Regions from separate parts of the Enterococcus sp. AZ170 genome, predicted to be linked through region 2. Evidence: a T-box and tRNA genes for the amino acid it is inferred to sense, from the RefSeq annotation. Region 2 holds a T-box; the other regions hold tRNA genes.

Region 1 (4,621 bases), 1.3 Mb from region 2:
CACGCCCCATCACTATTTGTTCCTGCTCATTTACATCCAACGTAATCACAACATTATTATTCAAAATTTTTTGAATAATCATTTTTTCACTCCTTTATTCAGATTTACTCCTTCAATTGTAAAAAAAGAAAAACCCAACCTTTCCAAAAAAGAAGAATCTCCTCTTCATTGGAAAAATTAGGTTTAGCTTGTATTTAAACAATCACTATCCATTTATTCAGTTGTTGAGTACAAGCATAGAATACCTTATTATCAGTGGGATGTCAACGTTTTCATAATTATTTTATAAAAAAACATTCAGCATAAAGCTAAATGTTTTTTAACATGACCCGTACGGGAATCGAACCCGTGATACCGCCGTGAAAGGGCGGTGTCTTAACCGCTTGACCAACGGGCCATTTAAAAATTATGGGCCTAAATGGACTCGAACCATCGACCTCACGCTTATCAGGCGTGCGCTCTAACCAGCTGAGCTATAGGCCCTTAAAGAAAAAAGCGGGTGACGAGAATCGAACTCGCGACGGCAGCTTGGAAGGCTGTGGTTTTACCACTAAACTACACCCGCATGCTTCTTCTTTGAAATGGCGCAGGACAGAATCGAACTGCCGACACACGGAGCTTCAATCCGTTGCTCTACCAACTGAGCTACTGCGCCAAGAAACTAAAGTGATAACGGTCTGGACGGGACTCGAACCCGCGACCTCCTGCGTGACAGGCAGGCATTCTAACCAGCTGAACTACCAAACCATTCGTTATTGTGTTGCGTCACTAATAACTTTTTGCTTCTTTAAAAGCAATTGCGGGGGCAGGATTTGAACCTACGACCTTCGGGTTATGAGCCCGACGAGCTACCTGACTGCTCCACCCCGCGATAATTATAGTCTATCTTGACTATAGAAAGGTGATACTCTTGGTGATTTCTAGTAAGGTTTACTTCTCTCACTTTCTTCGCCAAGTATTGATAACCACAGTGCTTTAGCACTGATGTTTATCAACAAAGGAGGATAAGGGATTCGAACCCTTGCACGGTTTTACCCGCCTGACGGTTTTCAAGACCGTTCCCTTCAGCCGGACTTGGGTAATCCTCCGGAATAAATATAAAAAATGACCCGTACGGGAATCGAACCCGTGATACCGCCGTGAAAGGGCGGTGTCTTAACCGCTTGACCAACGGGCCGCTATGAAACGGAGAAGGAGGGATTTGAACCCTCGCGCCGGTTACCCGACCTACACCCTTAGCAGGGGCGCCTCTTCAGCCACTTGAGTACTTCCCCAAGAAAATAATTTAAAAATGGGCCTAAATGGACTCGAACCATCGACCTCACGCTTATCAGGCGTGCGCTCTAACCAGCTGAGCTATAGGCCCATAAAGCGGGTGACGAGAATCGAACTCGCGACGACAGCTTGGAAGGCTGTGGTTTTACCACTAAACTACACCCGCAAAAATTTAAAACGGTCTGGACGGGACTCGAACCCGCGACCTCCTGCGTGACAGGCAGGCATTCTAACCAGCTGAACTACCAAACCATTCGTTATTGTGTTGCGTCACTAATAACTTTTTGCTTCTTTAAAAGCAATTGCGGGGGCAGGATTTGAACCTACGACCTTCGGGTTATGAGCCCGACGAGCTACCTGACTGCTCCACCCCGCGATAATTATAGTCTATCTTGACTATAGAAAGGTGATACTCTTGGTGATTTCTAGTAAGGTTTACTTCTCTCACTTTCTTCGCCAAGTATTGATAACCACAGTGCTTTAGCACTGATGTTTATCAACAAAGGAGGATAAGGGATTCGAACCCTTGCACGGTTTTACCCGCCTGACGGTTTTCAAGACCGTTCCCTTCAGCCGGACTTGGGTAATCCTCCGGAATAAATATAAGTGTCACTACAATGGACCTTGTAGGACTCGAACCTACGACCGGACGGTTATGAGCCGTCTGCTCTAACCAACTGAGCTAAAGGTCCTTGGCTCTTAAAAAGGAATCGCGGCGAAGGGGATCGAACCCCCGACCTCCCGGGTATGAACCGGACGCTCTAGCCAGCTGAGCTACACCGCGAAAATAATAAATTGTTACTAATGGAGCCTAGCGGGATCGAACCGCTGACCTCCTGCGTGCAAAGCAGGCGCTCTCCCATCTGAGCTAAGGCCCCACAAAATGAATCGGGAAGACAGGATTCGAACCTGCGACCCCTTGGTCCCAAACCAAGTGCTCTACCAAGCTGAGCTACTTCCCGTATTTTAAAATGCACCCAAAGGGAGTCGAACCCCTAACCTCTTGATTCGTAGTCAAGCACTCTATCCAGTTGAGCTATGGGTGCTAAAACAAGGATCAAAGCCAGATGAATTCATCTACTTCGTACTTGCCAACATCTATTCTGTCAATTGTACAATTGACATTTATAGTGTTTCAAAGCAATGCCGAGGACCGGAATCGAACCGGTACGGTGATCACTCACCGCAGGATTTTAAGTCCTGTGCGTCTGCCAGTTCCGCCACCCCGGCGAAAGAACAAGCTAAGCGGAAAACGGGGTTCGAACCCGCGACCCCCACCTTGGCAAGGTGGTGCTCTACCACTGAGCTATTTCCGCAGTCTGGATGCCGGCTAAAGGATTTGAACCCTCGACCCTCTGATTACAAATCAGATGCTCTACCAACTGAGCTAAGCCGGCGTATAAGCGCCTAGTTAAAAACAAGACTAAAAATGCGGGTGAAGGGACTTGAACCCCCACGCCGTAAGGCGCTAGATCCTAAATCTAGTGCGTCTGCCAATTCCGCCACACCCGCAAAATATTCCTATGAGCCGTGCAGGGCTCGAACCTGCGACCCTCTGATTAAAAGTCAGATGCTCTACCAACTGAGCTAACGGCTCAAAAAATGGAGGTTGACGGGATCGAACCGCCGACCCCCTGCTTGTAAGGCAGGTGCTCTCCCAGCTGAGCTAAACCTCCAAGACAACACTTTAGCGTGGCGACGTCCTACTCTCACAAAGGGAAACCCTTCACTACAATCGGCGCTAAGAAGCTTAACTTCTGTGTTCGGCATGGGAACAGGTGTATCCTTCTCGCTATCGCCACCACACTGGGTGTTGTTGCTATTTAGTTGAGTGATTATTCACTCAAAACTGGATTGAAGTAATAGAATCAAACATTCCGAAAAACTTTTTTATTTCGTTTCTTTGGTTAAGTCCTCGACCGATTAGTATTGGTCCGCTCCGTACATCACTGCACTTCCACTTCCAACCTATCTACCTCATCATCTCTGAGGGGTCTTACTTTCTTAAAGAAATGGGAAATCTCATCTTGAGGTGGGCTTCACACTTAGATGCTTTCAGCGTTTATCCCTTCCCTACATAGCTACCCAGCAATGCCCTTGGCAGAACAACTGGTACACCAGCGGTAAGTCCATCCCGGTCCTCTCGTACTAAGGACAGCTCCTCTCAAATTTCCAACGCCCGCGACGGATAGGGACCGAACTGTCTCACGACGTTCTGAACCCAGCTCGCGTGCCGCTTTAATGGGCGAACAGCCCAACCCTTGGGACCGACTACAGCCCCAGGATGCGACGAGCCGACATCGAGGTGCCAAACCTCCCCGTCGATGTGGACTCTTGGGGGAGATAAGCCTGTTATCCCCAGGGTAGCTTTTATCCGTTGAGCGATGGCCCTTCCATGCGGAACCACCGGATCACTAAGCCCGACTTTCGTCCCTGCTCGACTTGTAAGTCTCGCAGTCAAGCTCCCTTCTGCCTTTACACTCTGCGAATGATTTCCAACCATTCTGAGGGAACCTTTGGGCGCCTCCGTTACTCTTTAGGAGGCGACCGCCCCAGTCAAACTGCCCACCTGACACTGTCTCCCACCACGATAAGTGGTGCGGGTTAGAGGGTTCATAACACAAGGGTAGTATCCCACCAGCGCCTCCACCGAAACTAGCGTTCCGGGTTCATCGGCTCCTACCTATCCTGTACATGTGGTACAAACACTCAATATCAAGCTACAGTAAAGCTCCATGGGGTCTTTCCGTCCTGTCGCGGGTAACCTGCATCTTCACAGGTACTAAAATTTCACCGAGTCTCTCGTTGAGACAGTGCCCAAATCGTTACGCCTTTCGTGCGGGTCGGAACTTACCCGACAAGGAATTTCGCTACCTTAGGACCGTTATAGTTACGGCCGCCGTTTACTGGGGCTTCAATTCTGAGCTTCGCCGAAGCTAACCCATCCTCTTAACCTTCCAGCACCGGGCAGGCGTCAGCCCCTATACTTCATCTTTCGATTTTGCAGAGACCTGTGTTTTTGATAAACAGTCGCTTGGGCCTATTCACTGCGGCTGACCGAAGTCAGCACCCCTTCTCCCGAAGTTACGGGGTCATTTTGCCGAGTTCCTTAACGAGAGTTCGCTCGCTCACCTTAGGATACTCTCCTCGACTACCTGTGTCGGTTTACGGTACGGGCAGTTGTTTTCTCACTAGAAGCTTTTCTTGACAGTGTGACATCAGGAACTTCGGTACTATTATTTCCCTCCCCATCACAGCTTGTCCGTACAGAGTAAAGCATTTGACTCTACTCAAGACTTACTGCTTGGACATGCACTTCCAGTCGCATGCATTCCTTAGCCTCCTG
Region 2 (4,621 bases):
ATTGGTATTGTCGATCAAGAATTTATCCACTGCCTCATCACTTGTTTTGATCAATAATGTGATTGGTTTAGAAAGTGGGGTATTCACTTCCGCACGAATATTACGTACTGCGCGAATCACTTCTTTTAAGACTTCCATTCCACGAGCGGCTGTTTCATCTGAAAATTCTTCGTGCACGACAGGATACTCAACAACAACTAGCGATACACCTTGATGTGGAATGTTTTCCCAAATTTCTTCCGTCACAAATGGCATGATTGGGTGTAGTAAACGTAAAATTTGGTCTAATGTATAGACTAAAATGCTACGTGTTGTTTGTTTTGCCCCTTCATTTTCACCGTACAGAATTTCTTTACTCATTTCAATATACCAGTCACAGAAATCATCCCAGATAAAGTTATATAACTGACGACCCGCTTCACCAAATTCAAAACGATCGAACAAGTCCGTTACACGAGCAACCGTTTCATTTAGACGTGTTAAAATCCAGCGATCTGCTACGGTTTTTTCACCACTGAAGTCGATCTCATCATAAGACATTCCTTCAACATTCATGATCACAAAACGGCTGGCATTCCAGATTTTATTGATAAAGTTCCAAGAGGCATCCATTTTTTCATAACTGAAACGCATATCTTGACCAGGTGTTGAACCATTGGACATAAACCAGCGCAACGCATCTGCCCCGTATTTATCGATGACTTCCATCGGATCGATTCCGTTTCCTAGCGATTTACTCATTTTGCGTCCATCTTCTGCTCGGATCAAGCCATGCATCAAGACATTTTTAAATGGTGCTTGTCCTGTAAATTCTAAACTTTGGAACATCATGCGGCTAACCCAGAAGAAAATGATATCGTAGCCTGTTACTAATGTGCTAGTTGGGAAATAACGCTGATAATCAGCTGCTTCTTCATCAGGCCAACCCATTGTTGAAAATGGCCATAAAGCTGAACTAAACCATGTATCTAATACATCTGAATCTTGAGTCCAATTTTCCGGATCGGCTGGCGCTTCCATGCCAACGTACATTTCACCTGTTTCTTTATGATACCAGGCAGGAATTTGATGACCCCACCATAATTGACGTGAGATCACCCAGTCGTGGACATTTTCCATCCAACGCAAGAATGTTTGATTAAAGCGTGGTGGATAAAATTCTACCGCATCCTCTGTGTCTTGATTTTTGATTGCTTTTTCAGCAAGTGGTGCCATTTTAACAAACCATTGTGTGGATAAACGAGGTTCAACGACAACGCCGGTACGTTCTGAATGACCGACACTGTGATTCATTGTTTCGATTTTAATGAGGCGACCCATTTCCTTTAGATCAGACACGATCAATTTACGTGCAGCGAAACGATCCATTCCTGCATATTTACCTGCTAAATCATTCATAGAACCATCTTCATTCATCACATTTACACGAGGTAAATCATGACGATTGCCCACTTCAAAGTCATTTGGATCATGGGCTGGCGTGATTTTTACGACACCTGTTCCAAATTCCATATCTACATACTCATCCGCAATAATCGGGATTTCTTTGTCTACTAATGGCAATGTGACTGTTTTTCCGATCAAGGCTTGATAACGCTCATCATCTGGATGAATAGCAATCGCTGTATCGCCTAACATTGTTTCAGGACGTGTTGTTGCGATTTCCACAACGCCTGTTCCGTCAGTCAGTGGATAACTCATATGATAAAAGGCCCCTTCGATATCTTTGTGGATAACTTCGATATCAGATAAGGCTGTTTTGGCTTTTGGGTCCCAGTTGATGATGTATTCCCCACGGTAAATCAGGTCTTTTTCGTATAAAGAAACGAAGACTTTACGAACAGCTTGAGATAATCCGTCATCTAAAGTAAAACGTTCACGGCTATAATCTAGTGATAAGCCCATTTTTGCCCATTGTTCACGGATATGAGAAGCATATTCTTCTTTCCAATCCCAAACTTGCTCAACAAATTTTTCACGGCCTAAATCGTAACGAGAAATATCTTGTTCAGCTAATTTTTCTTCAACTTTTGCTTGGGTTGCGATACCTGCGTGATCCATTCCTGGCAACCATAAAGTATCAAAGCCTTGCATTCTTTTTTGGCGGATGATCATATCTTGTAAGGTTGTATCCCAAGCATGACCTAAATGAAGTTTTCCCGTAACATTTGGCGGCGGAATCACGATCGAATAGGGTTTTGCATCTTTGTTGCCATTTGGTTTGAATAGATCTTGATCTAGCCATTTTTGATAACGGCCCTGTTCTACTGCTGTGGGTTGGTATTTAGTTGGCAGATTTTTTTCTTCTGTCATGTAGATTCCTTCTTTCAGTTTTAATTTAAATGAATGGTGAAACGACAAACTAAGGTGACAACGTTTCTTATTAGTCGCCTTGTACTGTTCAACATCAGATTGCTTCACAATCTGTGATGAACATGTAAAAAGCCCTAAAATACTTTCGTATTTTAGGGCGTAAACTTCTGTACGCGGTACCACCTAAATTGTGTCTGACGATCCAGACACCGCTTCATTCGTGAGGTAACGATCACTACTCGAATCATTCTACTCCATTCAAATCATTGACTCCCAAGCTACCTTCTTACTGGTTATGTGAAAATCTTCCACCAAGTGATTTTCTCTCTATAACGATGCCAGTCGTACTCCTCTTGATCATGGTCTTTGGTTTATTTTAACATTGAATAGGAATATAAGTCAATTTGAAAAAAATCAACGAGCTGCTTTGGCTTGTTCTAACGCTTTATCATAATCTGGCTCTTCCGAAATTTCAGTGGAAATTGCTTCATAAGTGATTTTGCCCTCTTTATCGATCACAAAAATACCTCGAGCTAAACGTCCCATTGCCGGAATAAATAAACCATAGGCATTCCCAAAGGTTCCATCTGTATCGTGTAAAATTTCCATATCTACACCTTCAGCTGCACACCAATTCGCTTGTTCGTCTTTTGTATTATTTGATATCGTGATAAATTTAACGCCAGCAACAGTCGCTGCTTCTTGATTGAAACGTTTCGTTTGTAATGAACAGATTCTAGTATCAATATCTGGTACAACGCTGATCAAAACTGGCGTACCAGTGAAATCTGACAAGTTTACAATTTCATCGTTTAAATTTTTTAGTGAAAACGCTGGGGCCTTAGTCCCTACCTCAGGTTGAACACCAATGATTTCTACTACTTCGCCTTTTTTTGTTACGTTCATTATTTTTTCCTCCTCTAATTTAAAAACTGAATACGTCACTTATCATCGAAGAAACATAGGAAAATTCGGCTGTGACATTCTTTGTCACATTCATATTTTATCTTTTTTCCGAGATACAGACTCATAAAGCTAGATATTTAAGTTTCAAGAGCTCAACAAATGACAATTACTGCTCTCTATTTAGTATAGAGGAAGGAGGGCCAGATGACAAAGTTCTTGCCTTCTAAGCTTTTTTACTAGAAAAAGTCTCATCAAAATAAATCAATGTCTGTAGTTCTGTTGTTAAATCAATGTATTGTACATTCACGTTATGTGGAACTGTCACACGGTCAGGTGCAAAATTTAAGATTGCTGTAATACCCGCATCAACAATTTTATCGATTGCTTCTTGTGCAAATTGACTTGGTACAGTTGATATCGCAACTGTTACACCTGTTCGTTTGATCTCATCTTCTAATTTTTCCATTGGCTGAATAACGATATCATCGACCGATAAGCCAATTAATTCTGCTTCTGTATCAAAGGCACAAACAATATTTAAATTTTCATTGCGCCTAAAATTATTTTTTATCAGCGCTTTCCCTAAATTACCACAACCAATCAAAGCAATCCGTTTCTCTTCTTGTGTATTTAAAATATGACTGAACACTTCAATCAAATAAGGGACATCATAACCATAACCACTTCGGCCTAGCTCCCCTAAATGCGAAAAATCACGACGGATCGTAGCAGATGGGACTTGAATCACATCACTGAATTCTTTAGATTTGATTCGAGTCACACCAGAATCACCTAGCATTTTTAGATAGCGTAGATACAACGGCAAACGTTTAGCAGTTGCTTTTGGTATTGTTTTTTCTTTATGTAATTCTTTCATTTCCCGACCTCCTTGTTACTCATTTCACATATATAGTTTAGCATGCTTCGTTACAAGGAGCAACTTGTTTGTGAAATAAATAGCAGATATTAGAAAAACCTAATAATGAAAAGAACAGACTCGATAGCGTTATCAAGTCTGTTTTTTCAACTTTTATAGTAAATCGGAAAATTCTTCATTTTTTTCACTCAACTCAGTTATTTCACTAACTTTTAAGCCAGCTATCGAACGAGCTATTAAACCTTCAATATCTAATCGCGCTTCATATGCTTGGGCCTTGTCTAGTTTTGGTCTTGTTTTGGGTTGAGGGGGAGCAAAAATTGTACAGCAATCTTCAAAAGGCTGGATTGCTAATTCAAAGGTATCAATTTTTTCTGCGATCTCAATGATCTCCCCTTTATCCATTGAAACGACAGGACGAATAATCGGTGTAGTAGTTACTTCATTGATTGCTACCATACTTTGCAATGTTTGAGATGCAACTTGACCTAGTGATTCACCGTTGATGATCACCAATCCTTTTCT
Region 3 (4,621 bases), 1.3 Mb from region 2:
GCGAGGTTAAGGTGAAGAGCCGGAGCCGCAGCGAAAGCGAGTCTGAATAGGGCGAATGAGTATGTAGTCGTAGACCCGAAACCATGTGATCTACCCATGGCCAGGTTGAAGGTGTGGTAAAACGCACTGGAGGACCGAACCCACGTACGTTGAAAAGTGCGGGGATGAGCTGTGGGTAGCGGAGAAATTCCAAACGAACTTGGAGATAGCTGGTTCTCTCCGAAATAGCTTTAGGGCTAGCGTCGAAGTTAAGAATGATGGAGGTAGAGCACTGTTTGGACTAGGGGCCCATCTCGGGTTACCGAATTCAGATAAACTCCGAATGCCATTCATTCATATTCGGCAGTCAGACTGCGAGTGATAAGATCCGTAGTCGAAAGGGAAACAGCCCAGACCACCAGCTAAGGTCCCAAAATATATGTTAAGTGGAAAAGGATGTGGGGTTGCACAGACAACTAGGATGTTGGCTCAGAAGCAGCCACCATTTAAAGAGTGCGTAATAGCTCACTAGTCGAGTGACCCTGCGCCGAAAATGTACCGGGGCTAAACATATTACCGAAGCTGTGGATCACACCTCTGGTGTGATGGTAGGAGAGCGTTCTAAGGGCGTCGAAGCTAGATCGTGAGGACTAGTGGAGCGCTTAGAAGTGAGAATGCCGGTATGAGTAGCGAAAGACGGGTGAGAATCCCGTCCACCGTATGACTAAGGTTTCCTGGGGAAGGCTCGTCCGCCCAGGGTTAGTCGGGACCTAAGCCAAGGCCGAAAGGCGTAGGCGATGGACAACAGGTTGATATTCCTGTACCAGTTGTTTTTGTTTGAGCAATGGAGGGACGCAGGAGGCTAAGGAATGCATGCGACTGGAAGTGCATGTCCAAGCAGTAAGTCTTGAGTAGAGTCAAATGCTTTACTCTGTACGGACAAGCTGTGATGGGGAGGGAAATAATAGTACCGAAGTTCCTGATGTCACACTGTCAAGAAAAGCTTCTAGTGAGAAAACAACTGCCCGTACCGTAAACCGACACAGGTAGTCGAGGAGAGTATCCTAAGGTGAGCGAGCGAACTCTCGTTAAGGAACTCGGCAAAATGACCCCGTAACTTCGGGAGAAGGGGTGCTGACTTCGGTCAGCCGCAGTGAATAGGCCCAAGCGACTGTTTATCAAAAACACAGGTCTCTGCAAAATCGAAAGATGAAGTATAGGGGCTGACGCCTGCCCGGTGCTGGAAGGTTAAGAGGATGGGTTAGCTTCGGCGAAGCTCAGAATTGAAGCCCCAGTAAACGGCGGCCGTAACTATAACGGTCCTAAGGTAGCGAAATTCCTTGTCGGGTAAGTTCCGACCCGCACGAAAGGCGTAACGATTTGGGCACTGTCTCAACGAGAGACTCGGTGAAATTTTAGTACCTGTGAAGATGCAGGTTACCCGCGACAGGACGGAAAGACCCCATGGAGCTTTACTGTAGCTTGATATTGAGTGTTTGTACCACATGTACAGGATAGGTAGGAGCCGATGAACCCGGAACGCTAGTTTCGGTGGAGGCGCTGGTGGGATACTACCCTTGTGTTATGAACCCTCTAACCCGCACCACTTATCGTGGTGGGAGACAGTGTCAGGTGGGCAGTTTGACTGGGGCGGTCGCCTCCTAAAGAGTAACGGAGGCGCCCAAAGGTTCCCTCAGAATGGTTGGAAATCATTCGCAGAGTGTAAAGGCAGAAGGGAGCTTGACTGCGAGACTTACAAGTCGAGCAGGGACGAAAGTCGGGCTTAGTGATCCGGTGGTTCCGCATGGAAGGGCCATCGCTCAACGGATAAAAGCTACCCTGGGGATAACAGGCTTATCTCCCCCAAGAGTCCACATCGACGGGGAGGTTTGGCACCTCGATGTCGGCTCGTCGCATCCTGGGGCTGTAGTCGGTCCCAAGGGTTGGGCTGTTCGCCCATTAAAGCGGCACGCGAGCTGGGTTCAGAACGTCGTGAGACAGTTCGGTCCCTATCCGTCGCGGGCGTTGGAAATTTGAGAGGAGCTGTCCTTAGTACGAGAGGACCGGGATGGACTTACCGCTGGTGTACCAGTTGTTCTGCCAAGGGCATTGCTGGGTAGCTATGTAGGGAAGGGATAAACGCTGAAAGCATCTAAGTGTGAAGCCCACCTCAAGATGAGATTTCCCATTTCTTTAAGAAAGTAAGACCCCTCAGAGATGATGAGGTAGATAGGTTGGAAGTGGAAGTGCAGTGATGTACGGAGCGGACCAATACTAATCGGTCGAGGACTTAACCAAAGAAACGAAATAAAAAAGTTTTTCGGAATGTTTGATTCTATTACTTCAATCCAGTTTTGAGTGAATAATCACTCAACTAAATAGCAACAACACCCAGTGTGGTGGCGATAGCGAGAAGGATACACCTGTTCCCATGCCGAACACAGAAGTTAAGCTTCTTAGCGCCGATTGTAGTGAAGGGTTTCCCTTTGTGAGAGTAGGACGTCGCCACGCTAATTATTCCGGCATAGCTCAGTTGGTAGTAGCGCATGACTGTTAATCATGATGTCGTAGGTTCGAGTCCTACTGCCGGAGTTCCTTAATATAGGACTTATGAGTAATACTTTGCTTCCTTTAACTCTGGAGAGTTGTCCGAGTGGCCGAAGGAGCATGATTGGAAATCATGTAGACGGTTAACGCTGTCTCAAGGGTTCGAATCCCTTACTCTCCGTATTAAGTTTTTATTGGCCCGTTGGTCAAGCGGTTAAGACACCGCCCTTTCACGGCGGTATCACGGGTTCGATTCCCGTACGGGTCATTTATATTTTTTGGAGGTTTAGCTCAGCTGGGAGAGCACCTGCCTTACAAGCAGGGGGTCGGCGGTTCGATCCCGTCAACCTCCATTAAATTACGGTTTGGTAGTTCAGCTGGTTAGAATGCCTGCCTGTCACGCAGGAGGTCGCGGGTTCGAGTCCCGTCCAGACCGTTTTACATTTTTTGGCGCAGTAGCTCAGTTGGTAGAGCAACGGATTGAAGCTCCGTGTGTCGGCAGTTCGATTCTGTCTTGCGCCATTTGGAGGAATAGCGAAGTGGCTAAACGCGACGGACTGTAAATCCGTTCCTTAGGGTTCAGTGGTTCGAATCCACTTTCCTCCATTATCTTAGTAGGGATATAGTTAAACGGTATAACTACGGTCTCCAAAACCGTCATTGTGGGTTCGATTCCTACTATCCCTGTTAATAGTTTATGGCGATTGTGGTGAAGTGGTTAACACAGCGGATTGTGGTTCCGCCATGCGTGGGTTCGATCCCCATCAGTCGCCCTTAGCTTTTAATTTTTATTATATGTTTTATGGCGATTGTGGTGAAGTGGTTAACACAGCGGATTGTGGTTCCGCCACGCGTGGGTTCGATTCCCATCAGTCGCCCTTAGTTCTAATTTTGGGGTATAGCCAAGCGGTAAGGCAACAGGTTTTGATCCTGTCATGCGTTGGTTCGAATCCAGCTACCCCAGTTTTCTCTTTTAGAGATTGTTTTATAGTTAAATATGGCGGTATAGCCAAGTGGTAAGGCAGAGGTCTGCAAAACCTTCATCACCGGTTCAAATCCGGTTACCGCCTTGCAAAATTATTTCATGCCGGCGTGGCGGAATTGGCAGACGCGCTGGACTCAAAATCCAGTGCCCGCGAGGGCGTGCCGGTTCGACCCCGGCCGCCGGTATAAAAAAACTACGATGATCATCGTAGTTTTTTTTATGAAATTATGAAATATCGGCTCTTTGTCAACTAATGTTGGTAAAGAAAAACCAAAGAATTAAATCGATTAGTATGATCCCTAGAGGAACTTTCCTCTAGGTTTTTTGGCTCTTTGTCAACTAATGTTGGTGAAGAAAATCTAAAGAATTAAATCGATTAATATGATTCCTAGAGGAAATTTCCTCTAGGTTTTTCTATTTTCTTGAAAAAGAATAGTGCCAAAACATAAAGAAATTCTCAACTTAAAATTGTAAAAATTACGAAACCCATAAGCATTTCTCTTCAACACTTTAATATGGTTGTTTAAACATTCCAATGGTCCATTAGAATAAGGCAATTCTAGCGCATTTTTAATTTCATTTTTGTACTTCTTAAAAGTACCAATAGTCGTTTGATAATAGGTAGGAAGACGACAAAAATCTTCGTCTAATAGTGCACAAAACCGAGCAAAATCTCTTGTCTGTACGGCATAAAGAAAGTCCTGATAACAGGTGTAGCCACTTTTCAATTCGTCATCATACGCAAGTAATCGATCCACGACTTTTGTTTCAGTTAAATAAGTGCGGAAGGTGAGTCGATTGATTTTTTTAGGTTCATAAAATCGTTTCAAGACACGGTAAACAGAGGAAACTGAGACCTTCTTTTGACGCGCAATTTCACTCATAGAGGAAACTGAGACCTTCTTTTGACGCGCAATTTCACTCATAGAAGTGGTTTTTCTGAGCAGATCGGCAATGGATAACTTCACTTTAGTTGAAATCGAACAATGTTTTTCAACAAGACTCGTTTTAGCAACGAACGATCGATTGCAGGATTGACAGAAGAAACGGCGTTTCTTCAAGCGTAAATGAGTTTGATACTCCGAAACATCATTCAATAAAATCAGACAG

Evidence for each region. A T-box is a leader RNA that pairs with one kind of tRNA and senses whether it is charged. The one in region 2 lies ahead of IGJ55_RS13215 (valine--tRNA ligase), so its partner is inferred to be a tRNA-Val.
Region 1: it has a tRNA-Val gene. The T-box ahead of IGJ55_RS13215 (valine--tRNA ligase) is inferred to sense a tRNA for this amino acid. The anticodon was not compared.
Region 3: it has a tRNA-Val gene. The T-box ahead of IGJ55_RS13215 (valine--tRNA ligase) is inferred to sense a tRNA for this amino acid. The anticodon was not compared.

What each region holds. Positions count from the first base shown of each region.
Region 1 is NZ_CP172947.1:506,671-511,291, reverse strand. It holds gene licT (BglG family transcription antiterminator LicT) at 1-82, opposite strand, end outside; tRNA gene IGJ55_RS02515 (tRNA-Glu) at 326-397, opposite strand; tRNA gene IGJ55_RS02510 (tRNA-Ile) at 410-483, opposite strand; tRNA gene IGJ55_RS02505 (tRNA-Gly) at 495-565, opposite strand; tRNA gene IGJ55_RS02500 (tRNA-Phe) at 583-655, opposite strand; tRNA gene IGJ55_RS02495 (tRNA-Asp) at 674-747, opposite strand; tRNA gene IGJ55_RS02490 (tRNA-Met) at 798-871, opposite strand; tRNA gene IGJ55_RS02485 (tRNA-Ser) at 999-1,088, opposite strand; tRNA gene IGJ55_RS02480 (tRNA-Glu) at 1,106-1,177, opposite strand; tRNA gene IGJ55_RS02475 (tRNA-Ser) at 1,187-1,274, opposite strand; tRNA gene IGJ55_RS02470 (tRNA-Ile) at 1,293-1,366, opposite strand; tRNA gene IGJ55_RS02465 (tRNA-Gly) at 1,371-1,441, opposite strand; tRNA gene IGJ55_RS02460 (tRNA-Asp) at 1,454-1,527, opposite strand; tRNA gene IGJ55_RS02455 (tRNA-Met) at 1,578-1,651, opposite strand; tRNA gene IGJ55_RS02450 (tRNA-Ser) at 1,779-1,868, opposite strand; tRNA gene IGJ55_RS02445 (tRNA-Ile) at 1,894-1,967, opposite strand; tRNA gene IGJ55_RS02440 (tRNA-Met) at 1,986-2,059, opposite strand; tRNA gene IGJ55_RS02435 (tRNA-Ala) at 2,081-2,153, opposite strand; tRNA gene IGJ55_RS02430 (tRNA-Pro) at 2,164-2,237, opposite strand; tRNA gene IGJ55_RS02425 (tRNA-Arg) at 2,248-2,321, opposite strand; tRNA gene IGJ55_RS02420 (tRNA-Leu) at 2,420-2,505, opposite strand; tRNA gene IGJ55_RS02415 (tRNA-Gly) at 2,520-2,591, opposite strand; tRNA gene IGJ55_RS02410 (tRNA-Thr) at 2,600-2,672, opposite strand; tRNA gene IGJ55_RS02405 (tRNA-Leu) at 2,706-2,787, opposite strand; tRNA gene IGJ55_RS02400 (tRNA-Lys) at 2,800-2,872, opposite strand; tRNA gene IGJ55_RS02395 (tRNA-Val) at 2,879-2,951, opposite strand; rRNA gene rrf (5S ribosomal RNA) at 2,966-3,081, opposite strand; rRNA gene IGJ55_RS02385 (23S ribosomal RNA) at 3,179-4,621, opposite strand, start outside.
Region 2 is NZ_CP172947.1:2,732,902-2,737,522, forward strand. It holds gene IGJ55_RS13215 (valine--tRNA ligase) at 1-2,313, opposite strand, end outside; T-box leader at 2,464-2,683, opposite strand; gene tpx (thiol peroxidase) at 2,728-3,219, opposite strand; gene IGJ55_RS13225 (redox-sensing transcriptional repressor Rex) at 3,443-4,096, opposite strand; gene thiI (tRNA uracil 4-sulfurtransferase ThiI) at 4,250-4,621, opposite strand, start outside.
Region 3 is NZ_CP172947.1:1,475,037-1,479,657, forward strand. It holds rRNA gene IGJ55_RS07095 (23S ribosomal RNA) at 1-2,277, shown strand, start outside; rRNA gene rrf (5S ribosomal RNA) at 2,375-2,490, shown strand; tRNA gene IGJ55_RS07105 (tRNA-Asn) at 2,498-2,571, shown strand; tRNA gene IGJ55_RS07110 (tRNA-Ser) at 2,619-2,707, shown strand; tRNA gene IGJ55_RS07115 (tRNA-Glu) at 2,723-2,794, shown strand; tRNA gene IGJ55_RS07120 (tRNA-Val) at 2,807-2,879, shown strand; tRNA gene IGJ55_RS07125 (tRNA-Asp) at 2,889-2,962, shown strand; tRNA gene IGJ55_RS07130 (tRNA-Phe) at 2,976-3,048, shown strand; tRNA gene IGJ55_RS07135 (tRNA-Tyr) at 3,052-3,132, shown strand; tRNA gene IGJ55_RS07140 (tRNA-Trp) at 3,143-3,213, shown strand; tRNA gene IGJ55_RS07145 (tRNA-His) at 3,227-3,299, shown strand; tRNA gene IGJ55_RS07150 (tRNA-His) at 3,332-3,404, shown strand; tRNA gene IGJ55_RS07155 (tRNA-Gln) at 3,419-3,490, shown strand; tRNA gene IGJ55_RS07160 (tRNA-Cys) at 3,526-3,596, shown strand; tRNA gene IGJ55_RS07165 (tRNA-Leu) at 3,613-3,696, shown strand; gene IGJ55_RS07170 (transposase) at 3,916-4,621, opposite strand, start outside.